3 regions of the Streptomyces flavalbus genome follow, and region 1 is predicted to be linked to each of the others. Evidence: riboswitches for the same ligand, from Rfam matches in the RefSeq annotation. Region 1 holds a riboswitch; each other region holds the start of a gene.
The links. Region 1 has a riboswitch for cobalamin ahead of ACFQZ6_RS28570 (energy-coupling factor ABC transporter permease). Riboswitches for the same ligand answer to the same signal wherever they lie in the genome.
Positions count from the first base shown of each region.

Region 1 (7,816 bases):
GTCGCCAGCGCGGGCGCCCGCCCCACCCTGGCCCTGCTGCACGCGGCCGGACGGGAGGACGCCGAGGCGGAGACCGCCCGCGCGGCGGAGCTGGGCCTGCTGGCGACGGAGCCGGAGGGGCCCGCCGTACGGTTCGCGCACCCGCTGATCTCGGCCGCGCTGTACGCGGAGGCGACCGGGCAGCAGCGCCGGGCCGCGCACGCCGCGCTGTCCCGCGCCGCCTCCGACCCGATCGAACGCGCCCGGCACCTGGCGCTGGCCACCACCGGCGCCGACCCGGAGGTGGCCGCCCGGCTCGCGGAGGCCGCCGCGCTGGCCCGGGACCGCGGGGCGCCCTCGGTGGCCGCGTCGCTGGGTCTGCTCGCCGCCCGGCACACCCCCGCGCACGGCGTGCCAGGACCCGACGGGCGCAGGCTCCAGGCCGCCGAGGACGCGCTGCTCGCCGGTGAGGTGGACCTGGCGCGGGACATCGCCCACGAGGTGCTGACCCGGGCCACCGCCTCCGCCGACCGGGTGGGCGCCTGGATGGTCGTCATCGAGGCCGCCGGGCAGGCCCTGGGCGAGGTCGACGCGGTCTTCCCGCAGGCCCTCGCCGACGCGGGCGACGACCCGCGGCTGCTCGCCCTGGTCCACTACCAGCTCGCGTGGCGCGGGCTGATGGTCGAGGGCGACTTCGCGGAGGCCCGGCACGAGGCCGCGCACGCCGCCGAGCTGGCCGCCCGCGGTGGCGACCGGCGCACCGAGCTGCTGGCGCTGGCGTTCCAGGCGCAGTCGGAGACCCTGATGGGCCACCCCGACGCGCCCCTGACGATCAAGCGGGCGCTGCGCGAGCCGCAGGACCCGCAGGTGGCGTGCCACCACAACGGCGCCGGGGCGGCCCGGTTCCGCTGGCTGCTGATGGGCGACCAGCTCACCGAGGCGCGCGGTACCGTCACCGCGCTGCTGCGGGAGGCGCGGCGGCGCGGCATGGTCGAGTCCGAGGTGCACTTCCTGCGCTTCCTCGCCGACACCGAGCTGCGCTCCGGGCACTGCGGCCGGGCCCTGGACCTGGCCCGCGAGGGGCTGCGGCTGGCCCGGGACTGCGGCATCGGCGAGGGCGCCTCCGCGATGCTGACCTCGCTGGCGGAGGCGGCGGGCGGGGACGCCGGACGGGCGCTGACGCTGGCCCAGGAGGCGGTGTCGCACGCCGAGGAGGACGGCGACACGGTGTACCTGTCGCGGGCGCTCGCGGCGCTCGGGCACGCCCAGCTCGTCGCGCTGGACGCGGTCGGCGCGGCCCGGTCGCTGCGCCGGGTGCGGGTCCTGGAGGAGGGGCTCGGGGTGACCGACCCGGCGCGCGGGCGGTGGCAGGGCGACCTCGCGGAGGCGCTGGTGCGGATCGGGGAGACCGGGGAGGCGCGGGACGTCATCGACGTCACGCGCGAGCAGGCGCTGCGCCTGGACCGGGAGAGCGTGCTGGCCGTCCTGGACCGGGCGGAGGCGCTGGTGCGGGCCGCGCACGGCGACGTGGACGACGCGCTGGCGCAGCTCACGTCGGTCCAGGACCGGCTCGGCAAGCTGGGGTACGGCCTGGAGGAGGCGCGGGCCGCGTTCGAACTGGCGCGGCTGCGGGCCCTGCGGCCGGGTGCGGCGCCGTCGTCGTACGAGGAGGCGGCGCGGCTGTTCCGGCGGTGCCGGGCGCTGCCGTGGCTGCGGCAGGTGGACGCGGCCGTCGCCGCGGGCGCGCCGGAGCCGGTGGCGCCGGTGCCCGCGCCCGCGCCGCCCGCCGCGCTGGAGGGCCTGGCGGCGATGGAGCGTCAGGTCGCGGCGCTGGTGATGGAGGGCGCCACCAACCGGGAGATCGCGGCCCGGCTGTTCATCAGCGTGAAGACGGTCGAGGCGACCCTGACGCGGGTCTACCGGAAGCTGGGCATACGCTCACGGGTGGACCTGGTCCGCCTGGCGGCGGGCCGCACGACGGGCTGACGACGGCCCGGACAGCCGGGACAGCCCAGACAGCGGGAACAGCCGGGACACCCGGGCGACAACGAAGGTTTGCCGTCCGGGACCGAGGGTTTTCCCTGCCAACTCCCCTCCCCCTTAGGGGGTTCCCTCATTGGGCGGGCCCCGCGGGCGGCCCTAGCGTAAGGGCCGTGCCGAACGCCCGGGCCTGCACCCCGGGCGACCCCCCACCGGCCAACGAGGAGATCCATGTCCGGGCTCGACCGCGCCAGGAACACCGCCAGACGCGGGGCGGTGGCGGCGCTCGCCGCCACCGCCGTCCCGGGCCCGCCGGGTGCGCGCCCCCTCCTCCGGAACGTCACGCCACCCCCAGCTCGCCTCATGACCGGTCGGTCACCGGCCCACGGCTCCTGAGTACCCCTCAGGTGAAATACCAGGGGGCGTTGCGGGCCTCCACGAGCGGCCCGCAACGCCCCCTCTCCACGCGCTCACACCCCTACGACGGTCCCGAAGCGCACGTCGTACGGCTCCCCGGGGTGCAGCACCCCCAGCATCCGCTCCGCCTCCGCGGTGACCTCCGCGCGCTGTACGGCGGTCAGGCGGCCGAACGGCTCGATGACGAGGGCGTCGTCGCGCAGCCGCCACACGCCCGCGAGGAACCCGTCGACGAGGAAGGTGGCGTGGGCGACGTTGCCCTGCCAGGTGCGGCCCCGGTACTCGGCGGGCACGACGCGGGTGCGGTCGGCGTGGGACAGCAGCAGGTTGTCGTACTCGGGCAGCAGCCGCGCCGGTGCCCCGGTGTCCGGGTCGGGGCGCGGCGCGTCGGGCAGGTCGAGGAGTTCGGTGCCGTGCGCGTCGCGGAAGGTGAGCAGCTCGGGGCGGAGCCGTTCGAAGGCGGGCCGCAGCCGGGTCAGTCCCGACCAGGTCTGCATGTCCTTCACGGACGCCGGGCCGAACGCGGCGAGGTAGCGCCGTACGACGTCCTCCGGGGCGGGCGCGGGCTCGGCGGGGCGGCCCAGCCAGTGCTCGGCGGTGGTGAGGGCGACCTGCCCGGAGCGGCCCCACACCCCGCGCGGGGTGACCTGGACGAGCGGCAGCGCACACCGGGCGGCGACGGCGAGGGACCGCGGGTCGGCGTCCGGCCACTCGGCGCCCAGCGCGTCCCGCAGTTGCCCCATGGTGCGCGGCTCGGCCTCCACCAGCTCCCGGGCGAGCCGCGCGAGCCGTTCGAGGTCGACACCGACCAGCCCCTTGCGGAAGACGTTGATCTCCCGGTCCCGGGCGGGCTGCACCAGGGGCCGCAGGGTGAGGGCGTCGTCGGCGGTGTGGGTGTGGATGGTGGAGCGCATGGTGACGATCCGTACGACGGCCCGGTCCGCCATCAGCCCGGACAGCTCCTCGGGCCCGAACCCCTCCAGGCGGGCGGCGAGCGCGTAATACGGGGGCTTGACGTTCTGTGCCTGGAGCCCGAGCAGGTGCCCGACGGCGTCGGCCGCGGTGCGCCGGGCGGGGCGCAGCAGCAGTTGCCGGGCGAGGGTGGCGCGGTTGAGGGCGCGGGTGGTGAGCAGGGGCGCCGCCGGGGCCGTCTTCGTCATGCTCCGCACGCTAGCGCGGATGGCGGACAGTTCCTGACCTACTCATGACGGGGTGTCCGCGGCTCGGGTACTCCCCGGTCGTACGTTTCGCCCCCGTATATCCTGCTCGTCGATCACCCTGACGCCGTACCCCCACCGGAAGGCAGCCGTGATGTCCGAGCGACGTGACCGTCCCGGCGCGAGGAGCGCCCTGAAGCCGGTCTGGCGGCGGTCGCGGCCCGCGGAGCGGCCCCCGCGGCAGACTCCCCCGGCGCCCCCCGAGGCGGCGCCCGAGCCGTCGCCGCCGGAGCCGGTCAGCGTCGTGGAGTCCGCCCTGTACCGGGACGGCGTCCGCGTCTCCTCCCCCGGCACCCTCGCGGAGACCTACCGTGAGCTGCGCGAGCACCCCTCCGGCATGGCGTGGATCGGGCTCGCCCGCCCCACCGACGCGGAACTGCTGTCGCTGGCCGCCGAGTTCGACCTGCACCCGCTCGCGGTGGAGGACGCGATGGAGGCCCACCAGCGGCCGAAGCTGGAGCGCTACGGCGACACCCTCTTCGTCGTGCTGCGCGCCGCCCGCTACCTCGACGCACCCGAGGAGGTCGACTTCGGTGAGCTGCACGTCTTCGTCGGCCCGGACTTCGTGATCACGGTGCGGCACGGCGGCGCCCCCGACCTGTCCGCCGTACGCCACCGCATGGAGGACAGCCGGGAGTTGCTGCGCCTCGGTCCCGAGGCGGTGCTGTACGCCATCCTGGACGCGGTGGTCGACGGGTACGCGCCGGTCGTCGAGGGCGTGCAGAACGACATCGACGAGATCGAGACCGAGGTCTTCCGCGGCGATCCGGAGGTCTCCCGCCGCATCTACGAACTCTCCCGGGAGATGGTGGAGTTCCAGCGCTCCACCCGCCCCCTGGTCGGCATGTTGCACGGCCTGATGGCGGGCTTCGCGAAGTACGGCACCGACGAGGAACTCCAGCGCTACCTGCGCGACGTCGCCGACCACGTCACCCACACCAGCGAACGCGTCGACGGCTTCCGCCAGGCCCTGACCGACATCCTCACCGTCAACGCCACGCTGGTGACCCAGCAGCAGAACGCGGAGATGCGGGCGCTGGCGGAGGCGGGCTTCGCGCAGAACGAGGAGCTGAAGAAGATCTCGGCCTGGGCGGCGATCCTCTTCGCACCGACCCTGGTCGGCACGATCTACGGCATGAACTTCGACCACATGCCCGAACTCCACTGGCTGTTCGGCTACCCCTTCGCCATCGCCCTGATGGGGCTGGTCTGCGTCAGCCTGTACGTGGTGTTCAAGCGACGCGGCTGGCTGTAGGCGCCCGGCCAGTCCCGCCCACCACCGCTCCCGGGCCCCGAGTGTGAGACAGGGCACCCCGGGGCGTCCGAGTGCGCCGGTGTGCGGGTGTGCGCCCGTATTCGCGCCCCTGATGCCCGCTTGTCACCACCCCCGGGGGCCGATTACTGTCACCACGCCTTGGTGAACGGGAAATCCGGTGTGATGCCGGTGCGGCCCTCGCCACTGTGATCGGGAAGTCCGGCTCCAGCCCCTAGGGGCGGCCACTGGGTCCTTCGGGACCCGGGAAGGCGGAGCACGGGCGGTGGTACCCGTCAGCCAGGAGACCGGCCAAGGCGCGTCAACCATCCACGAGGTGCTGGAGAGGGTCTGCTGAGCCATGCACATAGCCGAGGGTTTCCTCCCTCCGGCGCACGCGATCGCCTGGGGTGTCGCGTCCGCGCCGTTCGTCGTCCACGGAGTCCGGTCACTCACCCGTGAGGTCAGGGAGCACCCCGAGAGCACCCTGCTCCTCGGGGCGTCCGGCGCCTTCACCTTCGTCCTGTCCGCGCTGAAGCTGCCGTCCGTGACCGGCAGTTGCTCGCACCCCACCGGCACCGGTCTGGGCGCCATCCTGTTCCGGCCGCCGGTGATGGCGGTGCTCGGCACCATCACGCTGCTGTTCCAGGCGCTGCTGCTGGCGCACGGCGGGCTGACCACGCTCGGCGCCAACGTCTTCTCCATGGCGATCGTCGGCCCGTGGGCCGGGTACGGCGCCTACCGGCTGCTGCGCCGCTTCGACGTACCGCTGATGGCCGCCGTCTTCGGCGGCGCGTTCGTCGCCGACCTGTCCACGTACTGCGTCACCAGCGTCCAGCTCGCGCTGGCCTTCCCCGACCCGAGCAGCGGGTTCCTCGGCGCGCTCGGCAAGTTCGGCTCCATCTTCGCCGTCACGCAGATCCCGCTGGCGGTGAGCGAGGGCCTGCTGACGGTGCTGGTGATGCGGCTGCTGGTGCAGTCCAGCAAGGGCGAGCTGACCCGGCTCGGGGTGCTCGTCACCGGGGCGCGGGGGCGGCGGGCGGCGTCGGAGGCGGAGGCGGTGACCCGATGAGCCGGAACGCGAAGATCAACCTCGTACTCCTCGCGCTGGTCGCCGCGCTCGCCGTGCTGCCGCTGGCGCTCGGCCTCGGCGACCACAAGGACGAGCCGTTCACCGGCTCCGACGGGCAGGCGGAGACGGCGATCACCGAGCAGCACCCGGACTACGAGCCCTGGTTCTCACCGCTGTACGAACCGCCGTCCGGGGAGATCGAGTCCGGTCTGTTCTCCCTCCAGGCGGCGCTCGGCGCGGGCTTCCTCGCCTACTACTTCGGGCTGCGAAGGGGCAGGCGCCAGGGCGAGGAACGGGCGCGGGCCGCCCAGACCGCCGGACAGACCGCCGGGCAGCCCACCGATCCCGCCACCGGACAGGACTGAGCGCCGGTGCTGCCGATCGACGCGGCGGCGCACAGCAGCCGCTGGCGCCGCCGCCACCCCGTGGACAAGGCCGTGCTGGGACTCGGTCTGACCGTGCTCGCGATCTCCCTGCCGCCCTGGCCGGGCGCCGCCCTGGTACTGCTGACCGCGCTGACGCTGCTGCTCGGCCCGGCCGGGGTGCCGGGCCGCAGGCTGTGGCGGGCCTACAAGGTGCCGCTGGGCTTCTGCGTGACCGGCGCCGCCACCCTGCTCGTCCAGGTCGGCGGCCCGGACGGCTTCGTGTCCCTCGCCGCCGACGGCCCGGCCCGCGCCGGGGAGTTGCTGCTGCGGACGTCGGCCGCGTCCCTGGGCGTGCTGCTGTTCGCGTTCACCACGCCGATGTCGGACCTGCTGCCGCGCCTGGTGCGCGCCGGGGTGCCCGCGCCCGTCGTCGACGTCGCGCTGGTGACGTACCGGATGAGCTTCCTGCTGCTGGACTCGGTGCGGCGGATCCGCGCCGCGCAGGCCGCCCGGCTCGGCCACACCACCCGCGCGGCGACCTGGCGGTCCCTGGCCGGGCTCGGCGCGACCGCGTTCGTGCGGGCCTTCGACCGGGCGCAGCGCCTCCAGGCCGGACTCGCCGGACGCGGCTACGACGGCTCCCTGCGGGTGCTGCTGCCGGAGGCCCGCGTCTCCGCGCGGTTCACCGGCGCGAGCCTCGCCCTGCTCGCGGCGGTCGCCGCCCTCACCCTCGTACTCGAAAGGCCGCTGACATGAGCGAGCCCGCCCTGGTCGCCCTGCGGGGCGCGTCCTTCGCCTACGAGGACGGGCCCACCGTCCTCAGCGGCCTCGACTTCGCCATCCACGAGGGGCGCGCGCTCGCCCTCCTGGGCCGCAACGGCAGCGGCAAGACCACCCTGATGCGGCTGCTGAGCGGTGGACTGCGCCCCCGCGAGGGCCGGTTGACCCTGGAGGGGCGGCCGGTCGGCTACGACCGCAAGGGGCTCACCCGGCTGCGGACGACCGTGCAGCTCGTGGTGCAGGACCCGGACGACCAGTTGTTCGCGGCGTCCGTCTCCCAGGACGTGTCCTTCGGGCCGCTCAACCTGGGGCTGCCCGACGCCGAGGTGCGCGCCCGGGTCGACGAGGCGCTCGCCGCGCTGGACATCACCGCGCTGGCCGACCGGCCCACCCATCTGCTCTCCTACGGCCAGCGCAAGCGGACCGCGATCGCGGGCGCGGTCGCGATGCGGCCCAGGGTGCTCATCCTGGACGAGCCCACCGCGGGCCTCGACCCGGACGGCCAGGAACGGCTGCTGGCCACGCTCGCCGGGCTGCGGGCCACGGGGACGACGGTGGTGATGGCCACCCATGACGTGGACCTGGCGTTGCGCTGGGCCGACGACGCGGCCCTGCTGACCCCGTCCGGCGCCCACACCGGCCCGACAGCGGAGATGCTGGCCCGCACCGACCTGCTCGGACAGGCCGGGCTGCGGCTGCCGTGGGGCGTCCCGGCGGCCCGGCTGCTGCGCGCGAACGGCCTGCTGGCGGAGGA
Region 1 covers NZ_JBHTEB010000001.1:6,378,108-6,385,923, reverse strand. Annotated here, with positions in the region: gene ACFQZ6_RS28585 (ATP-binding protein) at 1-1,965, shown strand, start outside; gene ACFQZ6_RS28580 (winged helix DNA-binding domain-containing protein) at 2,430-3,536, opposite strand; gene ACFQZ6_RS28575 (magnesium and cobalt transport protein CorA) at 3,688-4,848, shown strand; cobalamin riboswitch at 4,992-5,176, shown strand; gene ACFQZ6_RS28570 (energy-coupling factor ABC transporter permease) at 5,207-5,917, shown strand; gene ACFQZ6_RS28565 (energy-coupling factor ABC transporter substrate-binding protein) at 5,914-6,282, shown strand; gene cbiQ (cobalt ECF transporter T component CbiQ) at 6,289-7,038, shown strand; gene ACFQZ6_RS28555 (energy-coupling factor ABC transporter ATP-binding protein) at 7,035-7,816, shown strand, end outside.

Region 2 (7,816 bases), 1.1 Mb from region 1:
GTCGGCGTCTCGCAGATCTTCTCCGAGGTGACGGGCGGGAGCCTGAAGGCGTTCTGGTACCACTTCGCCATCATGTTCGAGGCGCTGTTCATCCTGACCGCGCTCGACGCGGGCACCCGCGTGGGCCGGTTCATGCTCCAGGACACCCTCGGCAACGTCTACAAGCCGTTCCGGAACGTCAGTTGGAAGCCCGGCCTGGTCATCACCAGCGCGCTGGTGTGCGGGCTGTGGGGGTACTTCCTCTGGGTGGGCGTCCACGAGCCGCTCGGCGGGATCAACCAGCTCTTCCCGATCTTCGGCATCTCCAACCAGTTGCTGGCCGCCGTCGCGCTGGCCGTCTGCACCACCCTGCTGGTGAAGTCCGGGCGCCTGAAGTGGGCCTGGGTCACCGGCGTCCCGCTCGTCTGGGACGCCACGGTCACCCTCACCGCGAGCTGGCAGAAGGTGTTCTCCAGCGACCCGCGCGTCGGCTTCTTCGAGCAGCGCGGTGTCTACCAGGCCGGGATCGACCGCGGCGAGGTCATCCCGCCCGCCAAGGACATGGACGACATGCACACCATCGTCACCAACTCCACGGTGGACGGCGTCCTCTCCGCCGTCCTCGCGCTCCTGATCGTCGTCGTGGTCGTCGACGCGCTCCGGATCTGCGTCCGGCACGTCCGCCGCCCCGCACTGTCCACGCTCAGCGAGGCGCCGTACGTCGAGTCGAAGATCGTCGCCCCGGCCGGGCTGTTCCCGACCAAGGAGGAGAAGGAGGAGGCCCGTGACGCCGTCGGCACTGACACGCGCGTTTAGGGGCGTGCGCTGGTACCTGCGGGAGCTGACCGACGAGTCGGCGTACGAACGCTACGTGGCCCATCTGCGCGAGGGCCACCCGGAGGCGGAGGTGCCGTCCCGGCGCGCGTTCGAGCGGATGCGGACGGACCGGCGGGAAGCGGACCCACGGCAGGGCTTCCGCTGCTGCTGAGCCGCCACTACCTGCACGAGTGCCGACCGATATCCGGACGAGGGGTTCCGTTTGCGCCATCCCCTGACCTAGATTGCCTGCGCGTTACACCGGTGATCAGTGAGGGGACGGAGTCGCCAGATGTCACAAGCACCACCTGAAGCGAACAGAACGGCGGTGGTGACGCCCGTGCGCGTCGTCATCGCCGTCTGTCTGATAGCACCCTTCGTATCGATGCTGTGGGTCGGCTCCTACGCCAAGACCGACCCGACCCTGATCGGCATCCCGTTCTTCTACTGGTACCAGATGGCCTGGGTCGTGCTCTCGGCCGGGCTGACCTCGCTGGCGTACCAGCTCTGGCACCGCGACCAGCGTGCCCGCAGGCAGCGGCAGGGGGGTGACGGGGCATGAAGGACGGCGTCAACGGCGTAGCGCTCACCGTCTTCGTCCTGTTCTTCGTCGCCGTCACGGTGATGGGGTTCCTCGCCGCGCGCTGGCGGAAGGCGGCCAACGAGCACAGCCTCGACGAATGGGGGCTGGGCGGCCGGTCCTTCGGCACCTGGATCACCTGGTTCCTGCTCGGCGGCGACCTGTACACGGCGTACACCTTCGTGGCGGTCCCCGCGGCGATCTACGCGGCGGGCGCGTCCGGGTTCTTCGCGGTGCCGTACACGATCCTCATCTACCCGATGATGTTCGTGTTCCTGCCCCGGCTGTGGTCGGTCTCCCACAAGCACGGCTACGTCACCACCTCGGACTTCGTCCGCGGCCGGTTCGGTTCCAAGGGGCTGTCGCTGGCGGTCGCCGTCACCGGCATCCTCGCCACCATGCCGTACATCGCGCTCCAGCTCGTCGGCATCCAGGCCGTCCTGGACGTGATGGGCGTGGGCGGCGGCGAGAACACCCACTGGTTCGTCAAGGACCTGCCGCTGCTGATCGCCTTCGGCGTGCTGGCGGCGTACACCTACTCCTCGGGGCTGCGCGCGCCCGCGCTGATCGCGTTCGTCAAGGACACGCTGATCTACCTCGTCATCGCGGTCGCCATCATCTACATCCCGATCAAGCTGGGCGGCTTCGACGACATCTTCGCCGCGGCCAGCCAGAAGTACGAGGCGGCGGGCGCGGGCGGCCTCACGCCGACGGCCGCCTCCCAGTGGACGTACGCCACGCTGGCGCTGGGTTCGGCGCTCGCGCTGTTCATGTACCCGCACAGCGTGACCGCCGTGCTGTCCAGCCGCAGCCGTGAGGTGATCCGCCGCAACTCCACCATCCTGCCGCTGTACTCGCTGATGCTGGGCCTGCTCGCCCTGCTGGGCTTCATGGCGATCGCGGCCGGGGTCCAGGTGGACAACGGGCAGCTCGCGATCCCGCAGCTCTTCGAGAACATGTTCCCGGACTGGTTCACGGGCGTCGCCTTCGCCGCCATCGGCATCGGCGCGCTGGTCCCGGCGGCCATCATGTCCATCGCGGCGGCCAACCTCTTCACCCGCAACATCTACAAGGACTTCCTGAAGCCGGACGCCACCCCGGCCCAGGAGACCAAGGTGTCCAAGCTGGTGTCGCTGCTGGTGAAGGTGGGCGCGCTGGTCTTCGTCCTCGGCATGGACAAGACCGTCGCCATCAACTTCCAGCTCCTCGGCGGCATCTGGATCCTGCAGACCTTCCCGGCCCTGGTCGGCGGTCTGTTCACCCGCTGGTTCCACCGCTGGGCGCTGCTCGCGGGCTGGGCGGTCGGCATGGTGTACGGCACGGTCGCCGCGTACGGCGTCTCCTCGCCGACGCAGGCGCACTTCGGCGGCTCGTCGAAGGAGATCCCGGGCATCGGGGAGATCGGCTACATCGGCCTGACGGCGTTCGTCCTGAACCTGGTCGTCACGATCGTCCTGACCTTCGTCCTCAAGACCCTCAAGGCCCCCGAGGGCGTGGACGAGACGAGCCCGGAGGACTACTCGGCGGACGCGGGTGACCCGGGAGTACAGGTCGAGCTGCCCCCCGCGACGGCGGACACCGCACGCACCTAGGGGTCGACCAGCCACGACCACCCCGCGGCGGGCCGCCAAAAGCAAGTGCTACGGCGGCCCGCTGTCGTCCACACTCCCCGCATGGACATCCAGATCCGGCCCATCGAGCCCACCGAACACACCACCCTCGGCGACATCACAGCCACCGCCTACCTGGACGACGGCCTCCTCGACTTCGGCGAAAGCGACGCCTACCTCCACGAACTGAGGGACGTCACCAAGCGCGCCGCCTCCGCGGAGGTCCTCGTCGCCGCCGCCGAAGGCCGGGTCCTCGGCGGCGTCACCTTCGTGCCGGGCCCCGGCCCCATGTCCGACATCGCCCGCCCCGGCGAGGCCGAGATCAGGATGCTGGCCGTCGCCCGCGAGGCCCGCGGACGCGGCGCGGGCGAGGCCCTGGTGCGCGCCTGCCTCGACCGCGCCCGCGCCACCGACGGCTGCACGGGCGTCGTCCTGTCCACCCAGCGCACCATGCGCGCCGCCCACCGCGTCTACGAACGGCTGGGCTTCACCCGGGCCCCGGAGCGTGACTGGAACCCGCTCCCGGAGCTGGACGACATCTCCCTGCTCGTCTACGAACTGACGCTCTGAAACCGGCCCGACACAACATCTGGGGGTGGCACGCCGCCCCGGCACAAGATGTATGCTCATGCTCGCTGTCGCCGCAGGGGAATCCGGTGCGAATCCGGAACTGTCCCGCAACGGTGTACATGCGTGTTTCCGCACGCCTGGTCAGTCCGAGGACCTGCCGACAGCGCGCCCGGCCGACCGGTCCGGGTGCCATGACGTCCGGGCCTCGTGGAATGGGCCGGTGGACGCGACGCCACGCGCGCTCGTGAGCTGCCCCCTGCCCTCCACAGGGCCCAGGCCCCGTGCCGAGCGAGGGAGAGCCCCACGTGACCATCGCGCCAGCGGATCCCGCTTCAGCGACCCCGGTGGACACCGGCGGTCCCGGTACCGCGCTGCTGCGGACCCTGACCGAGCTGACCGCCGACCTGCCCGACGCCGACCCCGGCCGGGTCGCCGCCGCCGCGCTGCGCGGCCGGTCCGCGCGGGCCGACGAAAGGGAGCTGCGCGAGCTGGCCACCGAGGCCGCCGCCGGGCTGATCTCGGAGGACCCCGCGTACTCCCGGCTCGCGGCCCGGCTGCTGACCCTCGGCATCCGCGCCGAGGCGGCCTCGCAGGGCGTCACGTCGTTCACGGAGTCCGTCGCGACCGGGCACCGCGAGGGCCTGATCGCCGACCGCACCGCGGACTTCGTCCGCGTCCACGCCGACCGCCTGGACGCGCTCGTCGACCCGGACGCCGACGACCGCTTCGGCTACTTCGGGCTGCGCACCCTGCACTCCCGCTACCTGCTCCGGCACCCGGTCACCCGGCAGGTCATCGAGACGCCCCAGCACTTCCTGCTGCGGGTCGCCGCCGGGCTCGCGGAGGACGACAGCCGCCGCTCGGTGGACGAGGTCGCCGCGCTGTACGCGCTGATGAGCCGCCTCGACTACCTGCCGTCCTCGCCCACCCTGTTCAACTCCGGCACCCGCCACCCGCAGATGTCGTCCTGCTACCTCCTGGACTCCCCCAAGGACGAGCTGGACTCCCTCTACGAGCGCTACCACCAGGTCGCCCGGCTCTCCAAGCACGCGGGCGGCATCGGACTGTCGTACAGCCGCGTCCGCTCGCGCGGTTCGCTGATCCGGGGCACCAACGGGCACTCCAACGGCATCGTCCCGTTCCTGAAGACGCTGGACGCCTCGGTGGCCGCGGTGAACCAGGGCGGGCGTCGCAAGGGCGCGGCGGCGGTCTACCTGGAGACCTGGCACTCCGACATCGAGGAGTTCCTGGAGCTGCGGGACAACACCGGCGAGGACGCCCGCCGCACCCACAACCTCAACCTGGCGCACTGGGTGCCGGACGAGTTCATGCGCCGGGTCGCCGAGGACGGCACCTGGTCGCTGTTCTCGCCGTCCGACGTGCCCGAGCTGGTCGACCTGTGGGGCGCGGAGTTCGACGCCGCCTACCGCGCGGCCGAGGCGGCGGGCCTGGCGCGGAAGACCGTCCCGGCCCGTGAGCTGTACGGCCGGATGATGCGCACCCTCGCGCAGACCGGCAACGGCTGGATGACCTTCAAGGACGCCGCCAACCGCACCGCCAACCAGACCGCCGAGCCGGGCCACGTCATCCACTCCTCCAACCTCTGCACGGAGATCCTGGAGGTGACGGACGACGGTGAGACCGCCGTGTGCAACCTGGGCTCGGTCAACCTCGGCGCGTTCGTCGACGTCGGGGACGGCGGGGACGGCGGGGACATCGACTGGGAGCGCCTGGACGCCACCGTCCGCACCGCGGTCACCTTCCTGGACCGCGTGGTCGACATCAACTTCTACCCGACCGAGCAGGCGGGCCGCTCCAACGCCCGCTGGCGGCCGGTGGGCCTGGGCGTGATGGGCCTCCAGGACGTCTTCTTCCAGCTCCGGCTGCCCTTCGACTCCGCCGAGGCGAAGGGCCTGTCCAGCCGGATCGCCGAGCGGATCATGCTCGCCGCGTACGAGGCGTCCGCCGACCTCGCCGAGCGCAACGGCCCGCTTCCGGCCTGGGCGAAGACCCGCACCGCGCGGGGCGTGCTGCACCCCGACCACTACGACACCGAGCTGACCTGGCCGGAGCGCTGGGCGGCGCTGCGCGAGCGGATCGCGGCGGTCGGGATGCGCAACTCCCTGCTCCTCGCCATCGCGCCGACGGCGACGATCGCCTCCATCGCGGGCGTCTACGAGTGCGTCGAACCGCAGGTGTCCAACCTGTTCAAGCGCGAGACCCTCTCCGGTGAGTTCCTCCAGGTCAACTCCTACCTGGTACGGGACCTGAAGCGGCTCGGCGTCTGGGACGACCGCACCCGGGAGGCGCTGCGCGAGGCGGGCGGCTCGGTGCAGGGCTTCTCCTGGATCCCGGAGGACGTACGACGCCTGTACCGCACGGCGTGGGAGGTCCCGCAGCGCGCCCTGATCGACATGGCGGCGGCCCGGACCCCGTTCCTCGACCAGGCCCAGTCCCTGAACCTGTTCATGGAGACGCCGACCATCGGCAAGCTCTCCTCGATGTACGCGTACGCCTGGAAGTCCGGGCTGAAGACGACGTACTACCTGCGCTCCCGCCCGGCGACCCGGATCGCCCGAGCCGCCCAGGCCGCCACCCAGGCCACCATCCCCGCCCCCGAGGCGGTCGCCTGCTCCCTTGAGAACCCCGAGTCCTGCGAGGCCTGCCAGTAATGACCAGCCGTACCACCAACCTGCTCGACCCGGGCTTCGAACTGACCCTGCGCCCCATGCGCTACCCGGACTTCTACGAGCGCTACCGGGACGCCATCAAGAACACCTGGACCGTGGAGGAGGTCGACCTCCACTCCGACGTCGCCGACCTGGCGAGGCTGACGCCGGGCGAGCAGCACCTGATCGGCCGTCTGGTCGCCTTCTTCGCGACGGGCGACTCGATCGTCGCGAACAACCTGGTGCTCACCCTCTACAAGCACATCAACTCCCCCGAGGCGCGGCTGTACCTGTCGCGGCAGCTCTTCGAGGAGGCCGTGCACGTCCAGTTCTACCTGACGCTGCTTGACACCTACCTGCCCGACCCGGAGGACCGCACGGCCGCGTTCGCCGCCGTCGAGAACATCCCCTCCATCCGCGAGAAGGCCGAGTTCTGCTTCAGGTGGATGGACTCGGTGGAGGAGATCGACCGCCTGGAGACCCAGGCCGACCGCCGCCGCCTCCTGCTCAACCTGATCTGCTTCGCCGCGTGCATCGAGGGCCTGTTCTTCTACGGCGCCTTCGCGTACGTCTACTGGTTCCGCAGCCGGGGCCTGCTGCACGGCCTGGCGACCGGCACCAACTGGGTCTTCCGGGACGAGACCATGCACATGTCCTTCGCGTTCGACGTCGTGGACACCGTCCGCAAGGAGGAGCCGGAGCTGTTCGACGACGCGCTCCAGCGGCAGGTCACCGACATGCTGAAGGAGGCCGTCGAGGCGGAGCTGCAGTTCGGGCGCGACCTGTGCGGTGACGGGCTGCCGGGGATGAACACCGACTCGATGCGGCAGTACCTGGAGTGCGTCGCCGACCAGCGCCTGACCCGCCTGGGCTTCGCCCCGGTGTACGGCTCCGAGAACCCGTTCCCCTTCATGGAGTTGCAGGGCGTCCAGGAACTGACCAACTTCTTCGAGCGCCGCCCGTCCGCGTACCAGGTCGCCGTGGAGGGCACGGTCGACCTGGACGAGGACTTCTAGGTCGGCTACCCCAACGCCACGTAGTCCCCGGCCGACGCGGCCCGCGCGGTCGTCGTCGTGCCGGGGAAGTACCAGCGCCAGGTGCCCGCCGAGGAGACGGTCACCTTGGTGCGCAGCAGGCCGGAGCCGTCGGCCGTGACGGTCTTGACCGTGCGGTAGTCGGAGGAGCCGCTGGGGCGGTGCTGGAGCAGCACCGTTCCGGCGAAGCCGTAGTACTTCAGGCTCTCCCAACTGGCCCGCGACAGCTTCCCCGCCACGGTGAGCGTGCCGCCCTTGGCGACCGGCTCGGGTCCGGCGTTGACGGTGGGCGCGGAGGCGCGCTTGACCTTGAACAGGGCGATGCGGTCGTGGATCCAGTAGTCGCCGTCGTTGGCCTTGACGGTGGCGGCGGCCTGCCAGGTCCCCGCGATGTTGTTGGAGTTGATGTCGTCGCTGTTCGGGATCCAGGCCGGGTCGACCTTCATCGTCCCCGTGCACACGGACGTGGTCGAGGTCTTCTTCACACAGGTGGTGCCGGTCCAGTCGAAGAAGCCGTAGCCGTTGGACGAGTTGAAGGCGCTGAGGTCGGTGACCCCC
Region 2 covers NZ_JBHTEB010000001.1:5,299,220-5,307,035, reverse strand. Annotated here, with positions in the region: gene ACFQZ6_RS23975 (carbon starvation CstA family protein) at 1-795, shown strand, start outside; gene ACFQZ6_RS23970 (YbdD/YjiX family protein) at 764-967, shown strand; gene ACFQZ6_RS23965 (DUF3311 domain-containing protein) at 1,088-1,357, shown strand; gene mctP (monocarboxylate uptake permease MctP) at 1,354-2,967, shown strand; gene ACFQZ6_RS23955 (GNAT family N-acetyltransferase) at 3,049-3,555, shown strand; cobalamin riboswitch at 3,608-3,731, shown strand; gene ACFQZ6_RS23950 (ribonucleoside-diphosphate reductase subunit alpha) at 3,861-6,227, shown strand; gene ACFQZ6_RS23945 (ribonucleotide-diphosphate reductase subunit beta) at 6,227-7,240, shown strand; gene ACFQZ6_RS23940 (hypothetical protein) at 7,246-7,816, opposite strand, start outside.
Region 2: it holds a riboswitch for cobalamin, as region 1 does, so the genes downstream of both, ACFQZ6_RS23950 (ribonucleoside-diphosphate reductase subunit alpha) here and ACFQZ6_RS28570 (energy-coupling factor ABC transporter permease) in region 1, are expected to answer to the same signal.

Region 3 (7,816 bases), 420 kb from region 1:
GGCGCGGGGGCGGGGTCGGTCTGGGCGGTCGCGGTGGCGGGGTGGACGACGGGCAGGACCAGCGCGCAGCCGGTTGCGGCGAGCAGCGCGGCGCGGCGGGACGGGCCGTTACTCAACGGGCCTCCAGGTGACGGTGGGGGGAGGTGGGGGAGCGAGCCCCAGGGAGGGCGGGGAGGGTGGGGAGGGCGGCGGAGGCGGTGGGGGGTGACGCGGGGGAGTCCGCGTCCCGCCTCAGCCGAAGGCGCGTACGGCCTGGTAGTACGTCCACGCCGTGCTGTTGCACGAGGTCAGGGTGGCGCCGGAGTACCGGGAGCACACGCGCTTGAGATCCTCGTAGAAGGCGCTGTCGACGCGCGACTTGTTGGCGGAGAAGGTGCCCATCTCCTTGTAGTTGCGGTAGCCGAAGTCATGGCGCTGGCAGGCCTTGGCGAAGGGGAACCCGAAGGGGTTGTCGGGGGAGGTGCTGCAGTAGTCGGTGGACCAGTTGAAGGCGTACGCCGACCAGGCGGAGCGGTTGGCCTCGGCCGAGGCCCAGGCGTTGTAGCTGGTGGCGGTGGTCTGGGTCCAACTGGCGAGGACCTGGGCCTTGTCGGCGGGGACGGCCGTGGCGGTGGAGGCGGTGGCGAAGATGGTCGCCGAGGTGACGGCGGCGGCGACCAGACCCTTGAGCGCGGTGCGGGGCATGGGACTCCTCACGTGGGTGCACCGGGTCGCGGTGCGTGGCCTTGGGGGGAACGGCCCTACGGTCGTAGGGAGTTGCGTGCCGAACGGAGGGTGACGCTATGCGCGTAGCGTGGCGCTGGAGGAACTTTCCCTTGACATGCACCTGAAAACAAGGGGACGTGCGTGATCCCGCGTCCCGTTTCTAGTGGGCCTTGAGTCCGGGCGGTGGCAGGTCCGGGAGGGGTCTTTGGTCCTGCGGGTGGGGCCGAGGTGCCCATGCTCGGGAAGTAAGGCAAGGCTAGCCTCACCATCACTTGTGGTGGTGGGAGAGGCGGCAGATGAGCAGCGTGGAGCCGGAATGTGGCGAGGCCGGTGCCCGGACGGTCTCCGTCGCGGCACGTGGGGCACGTGGGGCGCTTTCCCTGGCCGACCTGGCGCCGGGGGCCCGGGCCACGGTGACGGAGGTCGTGGGCGCGCAGGCGCCCACCGTGGCGCGCCGGTTGGCCGACCTCGGGTTCGTTCCCGGCGCGGTGGTGGAGGTCGTACGGCGGGCCCCGCTGCGCGACCCGGTCGTCTACCGGGTCCAGGACTACGAGGTGTGCCTGCGGCGGGCGCAGTCCGCGTGGGTGCGCGTCACGGAGGCGGGAGCGTGAGCGGGGGGTGCCACGAGCCCGCCCCGGACGCCGCCGCCGGGACGGCCCTGGCCGAAGGCGCCGAGGATGCCGAGGTCGAGCGGATCGCCCTCGTCGGCAGCCCCAACGCGGGCAAGACCAGCGTCTTCAACGGGCTGACGGGGCTGCGCGCCAAGACCGGCAACTACCCCGGCGTGACCGTCGCCCGGTTCGTCGGAAGCTGCCGGGCGGGCGGGCGCAGGTACCTCGTCGAGGATCTGCCGGGCACCTACGGCCTGGAGCCGGTCAGCCCGGACGAGCGGATCACGGTCGACGTGCTGGAGGGCCGCCTGGAGGGGACGCCGCGCCCGGACGCCGTACTCGTCGTCGTGGACGCCACCACACTCCAGCGGTCCCTCGCCTTCGTCGCCCAGGTGCTGGCCCGTGGGCTGCCGACCTGCGTGGTGGTGACGTTCGTCGACGAACTGGCGCGCCGTCAGGGGCGGGTGGACGTGGACGCTTTGGGCCAGGCGCTCGGTGTGCCGACGGTGGCGGTCGTCGGCCACCGGGGGTACGGCATCGAGCGGCTGCGGGAGCGGCTCGCCCAGTGGCGTGCCTGGACGGCGCCGGTCGTGGCGCCGCCCACCGACCCGGGGGAACGGGACGCCTGGGTGCGGTCGGTGCTGGCCTTCGCCGACTACCGCGCCCCGGAACGGCACAAGGTCACCCGGCGCGTGGACGCCGTCCTGCTGCACCCGGTGTGGGGGACGGTGACGTTCCTCGCGGTGATGGTGCTGTTCTTCCAGACGGTCTTCACCGTGGCCGCCCCGCTCCAGGACGCCGTCGAGGCGCTCTTCGTACGGCTGTCCGGCCTGGTCGCCGAGCACGTCGGGCCCGCCTGGCTGGCCGGGCTGCTGGGCGACGCCCTGATCGGCGGCGTCGGCGGGGTCGTGGTCTTCGTACCGCAGATCGTGCTGCTGTTCCTGCTCCTCGCCCTGCTGGAGGGCGTCGGCTACCTGGCCCGCGCGGCGTTCCTGATGGACCGGGTGATGGGGCGGTTCGGGCTGGAGGGGCGGGCGTTCGTGGCGCTGCTGTCGTCCTTCGCCTGCGCGATCCCCGGCATCATGGCCACCCGCACCCTGCCCTCGGCCAGGGACCGCCTCGCCACCATGATGGCCGCCCCGCTGATGACCTGCTCGGCGCGGCTGCCGGTCTACGTCCTGCTCATCGGGCTGCTCGTCGACCCGTCCGGGCGGGTCGGCCCGTTCGGCGCGCAGGGCCTGGTCATGTTCGGCCTGTACCTGCTCGGCGCCGTGTCCGCGCTGCTGGCCGCCTGGGTGTTCAAGAGGCTCGGCGACCGGCGCGGCCAGACGGTGCCGTTCTACATGGAGATGCCGCCCTACCGACTGCCCGCCCCGCGCGCGGTGCTGGTGGCGGTGTGGTCGTCCGCGCGTGCCTTCCTGCGCAAGTGCTCCACCGTCATCGTCACCACCACCGTCGTCCTGTGGCTGCTGCTGAACCTGCCGCTGCACTCCGCCGCGCAGCTCCGCGCGGCGGGCGTCGACCCCGACGACCCCGTCGCCGTGTCCGCGTACTCCGTCGACCACAGCTACGCCGCCGACCTGGGCCGCTCCGTCTCCCCCGTCTTCGAGCCGCTCGGCTTCGACTGGCGGATCAACATCGGCGTCCTGTCCGCGCAGGGCGCCCGCGAGACCTTCGTCGCCACCCTGGGGCAGGTCGCGGCGGCCGAGGACCCGGAGGACCCGGCGCGGGCGCTGCGGACCATGACGTACGCCGACGGGCCGCACGCCGGGGAACCGGTCTTCACCGCGCCCACCATCGCCGCGCTGCTGGTCTACTTCGTGTACGCCCTCCAGTGCATGGCCACGGTGGCGGTCCTGCGCCGCGAGACCGGGACGTGGAAGTGGCCGGGGATCGCCCTCGCCTACCTCACGGCGCTGGCCTGGCTGATGGCCTTCCTGGCCCGGACGGTGACCGTTCTGCTGGGGGGCGGGTGAGGAGAGCGTGATTCCCCTTCACCCGCAGCGGGTTCCGGGTGAGCCCGAGGCGCTGCGCTGGATCATCCCCGCCGGGACACTGCCGTGCACCGGCGTACCGGCCGGGGTTCCCGGGCCGCTGGCCGCGCTGCTGGCCGACGGGACGCTGGGCCGGGTCGTGGTGGAGCCCGGGGCGGTGGTCACCTGCCTGGGTGCGGGGCGTGGTTGGGGTACGGAGGTCGCCCCGGTTCGTACGGCGCTGCACGCCGCGTTGGCCGATCCCGGGGGGTGGGTGGCCGGGGGTGGTGGTACCGACGGCGCTCGTGACGATGACGTACGGCTGCGCGGTGCGGTCCGTGAGGTTCTTGCCGGGGCCGTGGGGGACTTCGCCCGGTCGCACGGGGGCGGCATCGAACTGGTCGGCGTGGACGGGGGCGTCGTGACCGTCCGCCTCGCGGGTGCCTGCCACGGCTGTCCCGCCGCCTGGCTCACGCTGCACCGGCGCCTGGAGCGGGAGTTGCGCCGACGCCATCCTGGTCTGGTGGGGGTGCGGGAGGTGGGGGCGCGGTGACTTAGGGGTCGGCGCTGGTGACGTAGGAGTGGCGACAGGGGCCGGTGGGCCCTACTGCCGTGCCTGTTCGGCCCAGGCGGGTGGGTGTTCGGCATCGCCATGCTGGCGTGGGACCGGCCCGGGGCTGGTCAGGGGGCCGCCCCCGAACCGGCCGACCGTGACGTGAACCGCTGGAGACCCATGAGCAGTCCGGAGACACCGACGAGGGCCGTGGGGCAGTGGGGGTGGCCCAGGCGGCCCGCCGACCGCACCGCTCCGGCCGTCACGTCGACGAAGCACGGGGTGGTCGAGGACGTACTGGGCATCCTCACCGGCACCTTCCTCGCCTCGCTCGGGCTCTTCCTCCTCCAGGCCAGCGGGACCGTCACGGGCGGCACCGCGGGGCTGGCGCTGCTGCTCAGCTACGCGGTCGACGTGCCGTTCGGGGTGGTCTTCCTCGCCGTGAACCTGCCCTTCTTCGCGCTCGCCGTCCGGCGCAAGGGCTGGAGCTTCACGATCCGTACGGCGCTCTCGGTCGGCGTCGTCTCCCTGATGGCCTCGCTCCACCCCGCCGAGATCACCGAACTCGCCGTCGACCCGGTCTACGCCGCGCTCGCCGGGAACCTGCTCGCCGGGGTGGGGCTGCTCGTCCTCTTCCGGCACCGGTCCAGCCTCGGCGGCTTCAACATCCTCGCGCTGGTCGCGCAGGAACGGTTCGGTCTGCGGGCCGGATACGTGCAGATGGCCCTGGACGTCGTCATCGTGGTCGCGTCCCTGGCGGTCGTACCGCCGCTGAAGGTGCCGCTGTCCGTCGCCGGGGCGGTCGTCCTCAACACCGTCCTCGCCCTCAACCACCGGCCGGGGCGCTACACCGGTACCTGAAAGCCGTGGTGGGGGCTGGTGGCGGAGTGTGGCAGGATGCCGGGGACGGATGCGGAGGAACGCCGGTGCGGACCTGAGGGTCCAAGTCCGGGGCGGGCCCGCCACTGTGACCGGGGAGCCGTCTCCCGCTGATGGCCACTGGCGGCCGGTGTGAACCGGCGGCTGGGAAGGCCGGGAGCCGACGCCGGTAACCCTGCCGTACGCGCGGGGTGCCGAGAGCCGGGAGCCAGGATATTCCGGCCGTCCCGTAGCCGGGCGCTGCCTGCCCGGGGTGCGGCTCGTGCACGGCGGCGTGGAGAACCGCCGAGAGAGTAAGGACTGCCTTCGTGGTGCCTTCGACTGGCTCGGACCCTTCTAGCGGCCCTGCTGCCTTTGCCTTTGCCTCTGCCTCTGCTCTTGCGGTTGGTTCGTGGCTGGAACGCGCGCTGGCCGCCATCACCCCCGCGGACCCGGGCGCCCTCGCGGCGGCCCGGGACCGCCAGAACCGTCTGACCAAGCCGCCCGGCTCGCTCGGCCTGTTGGAGGAGGTGTCGGTCCAGCTCGCGGGCGTGGCGGGCAGTTGTCCGCCGCCGATGCCGACGCCCGCCGCGGTGGCCGTCTTCGCCGCCGACCACGGGGTCCACGCCCAGGGCGTGAGCGTCTGGCCGCAGGAGGTGACGGCGCAGATGGTCGCCAACTTCCTGGCCAGCGGCGCCGCCGTGAACGCGCTGGCCGCCCAGGCGGGGGCGAGGGTGGTCGTGGTGGACGTGGGCGTCGCGACGGACCTGCCGGTCCCGGACCCGACCCCGGACGGGCTGCTACGACGCCGGGTCCGGGCGGGCACCGCGGACATGACCCGCGTACCGGCGATGACACGTGAGGAGGCGGTCCGCGCGGTGGAGGTCGGCATCGGCGTGGCCTGGGAACTCGTCGACGACGGCTGCCGGTGCCTGCTCACCGGCGACATGGGCATCGCCAACACCACGGCCTCGGCGGCGCTGATCGCCGCGTTCACGGGCGTGGACCCGGACGAGGTGACCGGTCACGGGGCGGGGATCGACGCGGCGGCGCGCCGGCGCAAGGTGGGCGTGGTGCGCGCGGCCCTCGATCTGCACCAGCCGGACCCACGGGACCCGTTGGGGGTGGTGGCGGCGGTCGGCGGCCTCGAACACGCGGCGCTCGCCGGGTTCGTGCTGGGCGCCGCCGCGCGCCGGGTGCCGGTGATCCTGGACGGGGTGATCGCCTCGTCGGCGGCCCTGGTGGCGGCGGCGCTGTCACCGGACGCCGTGGCCGCGTGCGTGGCGGGACACCGCTCGGTCGAACCCGGCCACACCGTCGCCCTGCACCACCTCGGCCTGCGCCCCCTGGTCGACCTGGGGCTACGGCTCGGCGAGGGCACCGGTGCGCTGCTGGCCCTGCCGCTGGTGCAGGCGGGGGTGCGGGCGCTGCGCGAGATGGCCACGTTCGACTCGGCCGGGGTGACGAACAAGCACGCCTGACTCACGCGACCGGGCCCGGCTCAGCGGGCCCCGCGCCGGAGGAGAGGGGCAGGGCGCCGTGACAGTGCTCCTGCCCCTGCTCCATGGTGCCCGACAGCGCCGCCTCGCCACCGCGCGGCGAGGACGCCATCAGCCCTCGGGCCGCAGCAGACCACGCTCGTACGCCTTGGCCAGCCGCTGCGGAACCAGATGCGGCACACCGTCCACCGTCACCGACACGAGCTGCGGCGCGACCGCCTTCCACTGCGCGCGCCGGTGCCGGGTGTTGCTGCGCGACATCTTGCCTTTGGGTACGGCCATGGGGGCCTCCGGGTGGGGGTGATCGGTGAGCGGGACAGACGATACATGAAAATGGATGTCATTAACATCCCGGCTCAAGGGCTGCCGCATGGCTGGAAACCCTCGTCCGCGCGTTGCTCTTCCCTAAAGTCACTGTTCCTGCCGCGGGTACGGCGAAGGCCGTGCCGTGGCCGACGGAGGGCGGGAGTGAGGGAGTTCATGACCTTCGAGCAAGAGTGGGCCGCGCTGCGCACGGCGGCGGCCGAGCGTACCTCCACGCGGCTCAACAGCGTCCCTGCCGAGGGAGGCGGTGGCGACGGGAGGGATCTGGTCGTCAACCGGGACGACCTCGGCGCCATCGGCAATGACGCCTACGACCTGCTCGGACGGTTGGCGAAGGAGGGCGACATGGCCCGGCCCGCCACGTTCGACGCGGCGACGGCGTTGACCAACGGGAACTTCGTGAGCGGGGCAGCCGTGCTGAAGGTGCATGACTACTGGCAGACCCACCTGAGGACCCTGCTGGACGCCTGCGCGCAGATCTCGAACCACCTCGATTTCAGCAAGGCCCAGCACGCCAAGGACGAGGCGAAGATCGAGGGGCACCTGACGCGGATCTCCGTGCTCACGGAATACATGAAGTAGGGCTACTGAAACAGGGCTACATGGAGCAGGGCTAGGGGGAAGCGCTCGACGTGCTGAGGTACGAGGACTTGATCGACGCCCCGGTGGCGAAGCTGAAGGCCGCCGTCGACGACTGGTCGGACATGGCGCGGAAGCTGGACACACTCGCCACGGATGCCACCGACGGGATGAGGGCGAAGGCGGACAAGGCGTCCTGGGAGGGCGTCAACGCAGGCGTCACCAAGGCGTTCATCGGCAAGACGGCCAAGGAGTTCGCGGACGCCGCCGCCGAGGCCAAGGGCGTGAGGCTGATCCTGGAAGAGGGCTACGCGGCCATCAAGAAGGCCAGGGACGACCTGGTCAGCATCCGGGACCACGAGGCGCACGCGGCCGGTGTCCGCGTGGACGGCAAGGGCAGGGTCACGGCGCTGAAGCCGCTGTCCGAGGTCCCCGAGGCGCGGCGCGACCCCGACTACAACGACCTCCTGCGGGAGGAGAGGCGGAACATCGCGGCGTGGCAGAAGAGGATCGACCTCATCGTCGACAACTGCAACGACGCCGACCTCGCCCTCAAGAACGCCCTTGAGGCCAACGTCACCGACCGCAAGGACTTCAGCGCCCCGAAGTACACGAAGCTGGACCAGGAGGAGGCCGCCCGCGCCGCCGCTCTCGCGGCCAAGGGCCGGGACCTCACACACGTGGAGCTTCGGCAACTCAACGATCTGTTGAAGG
Region 3 covers NZ_JBHTEB010000001.1:5,962,269-5,970,084, forward strand. Annotated here, with positions in the region: gene ACFQZ6_RS26735 (hypothetical protein) at 1-116, opposite strand, end outside; gene ACFQZ6_RS26740 (phospholipase) at 232-684, opposite strand; gene ACFQZ6_RS26745 (FeoA family protein) at 1,002-1,316, shown strand; gene feoB (ferrous iron transporter B) at 1,313-3,292, shown strand; gene ACFQZ6_RS26755 (NifU family protein) at 3,300-3,842, shown strand; gene ACFQZ6_RS26760 (YitT family protein) at 4,023-4,703, shown strand; cobalamin riboswitch at 4,759-4,939, shown strand; gene cobT (nicotinate-nucleotide--dimethylbenzimidazole phosphoribosyltransferase) at 5,033-6,181, shown strand; gene ACFQZ6_RS26770 (hypothetical protein) at 6,183-6,311, opposite strand; gene rpmF (50S ribosomal protein L32) at 6,311-6,481, opposite strand; gene ACFQZ6_RS26780 (hypothetical protein) at 6,680-7,105, shown strand; gene ACFQZ6_RS26785 (hypothetical protein) at 7,156-7,816, shown strand, end outside.
Region 3: it holds a riboswitch for cobalamin, as region 1 does, so the genes downstream of both, cobT (nicotinate-nucleotide--dimethylbenzimidazole phosphoribosyltransferase) here and ACFQZ6_RS28570 (energy-coupling factor ABC transporter permease) in region 1, are expected to answer to the same signal.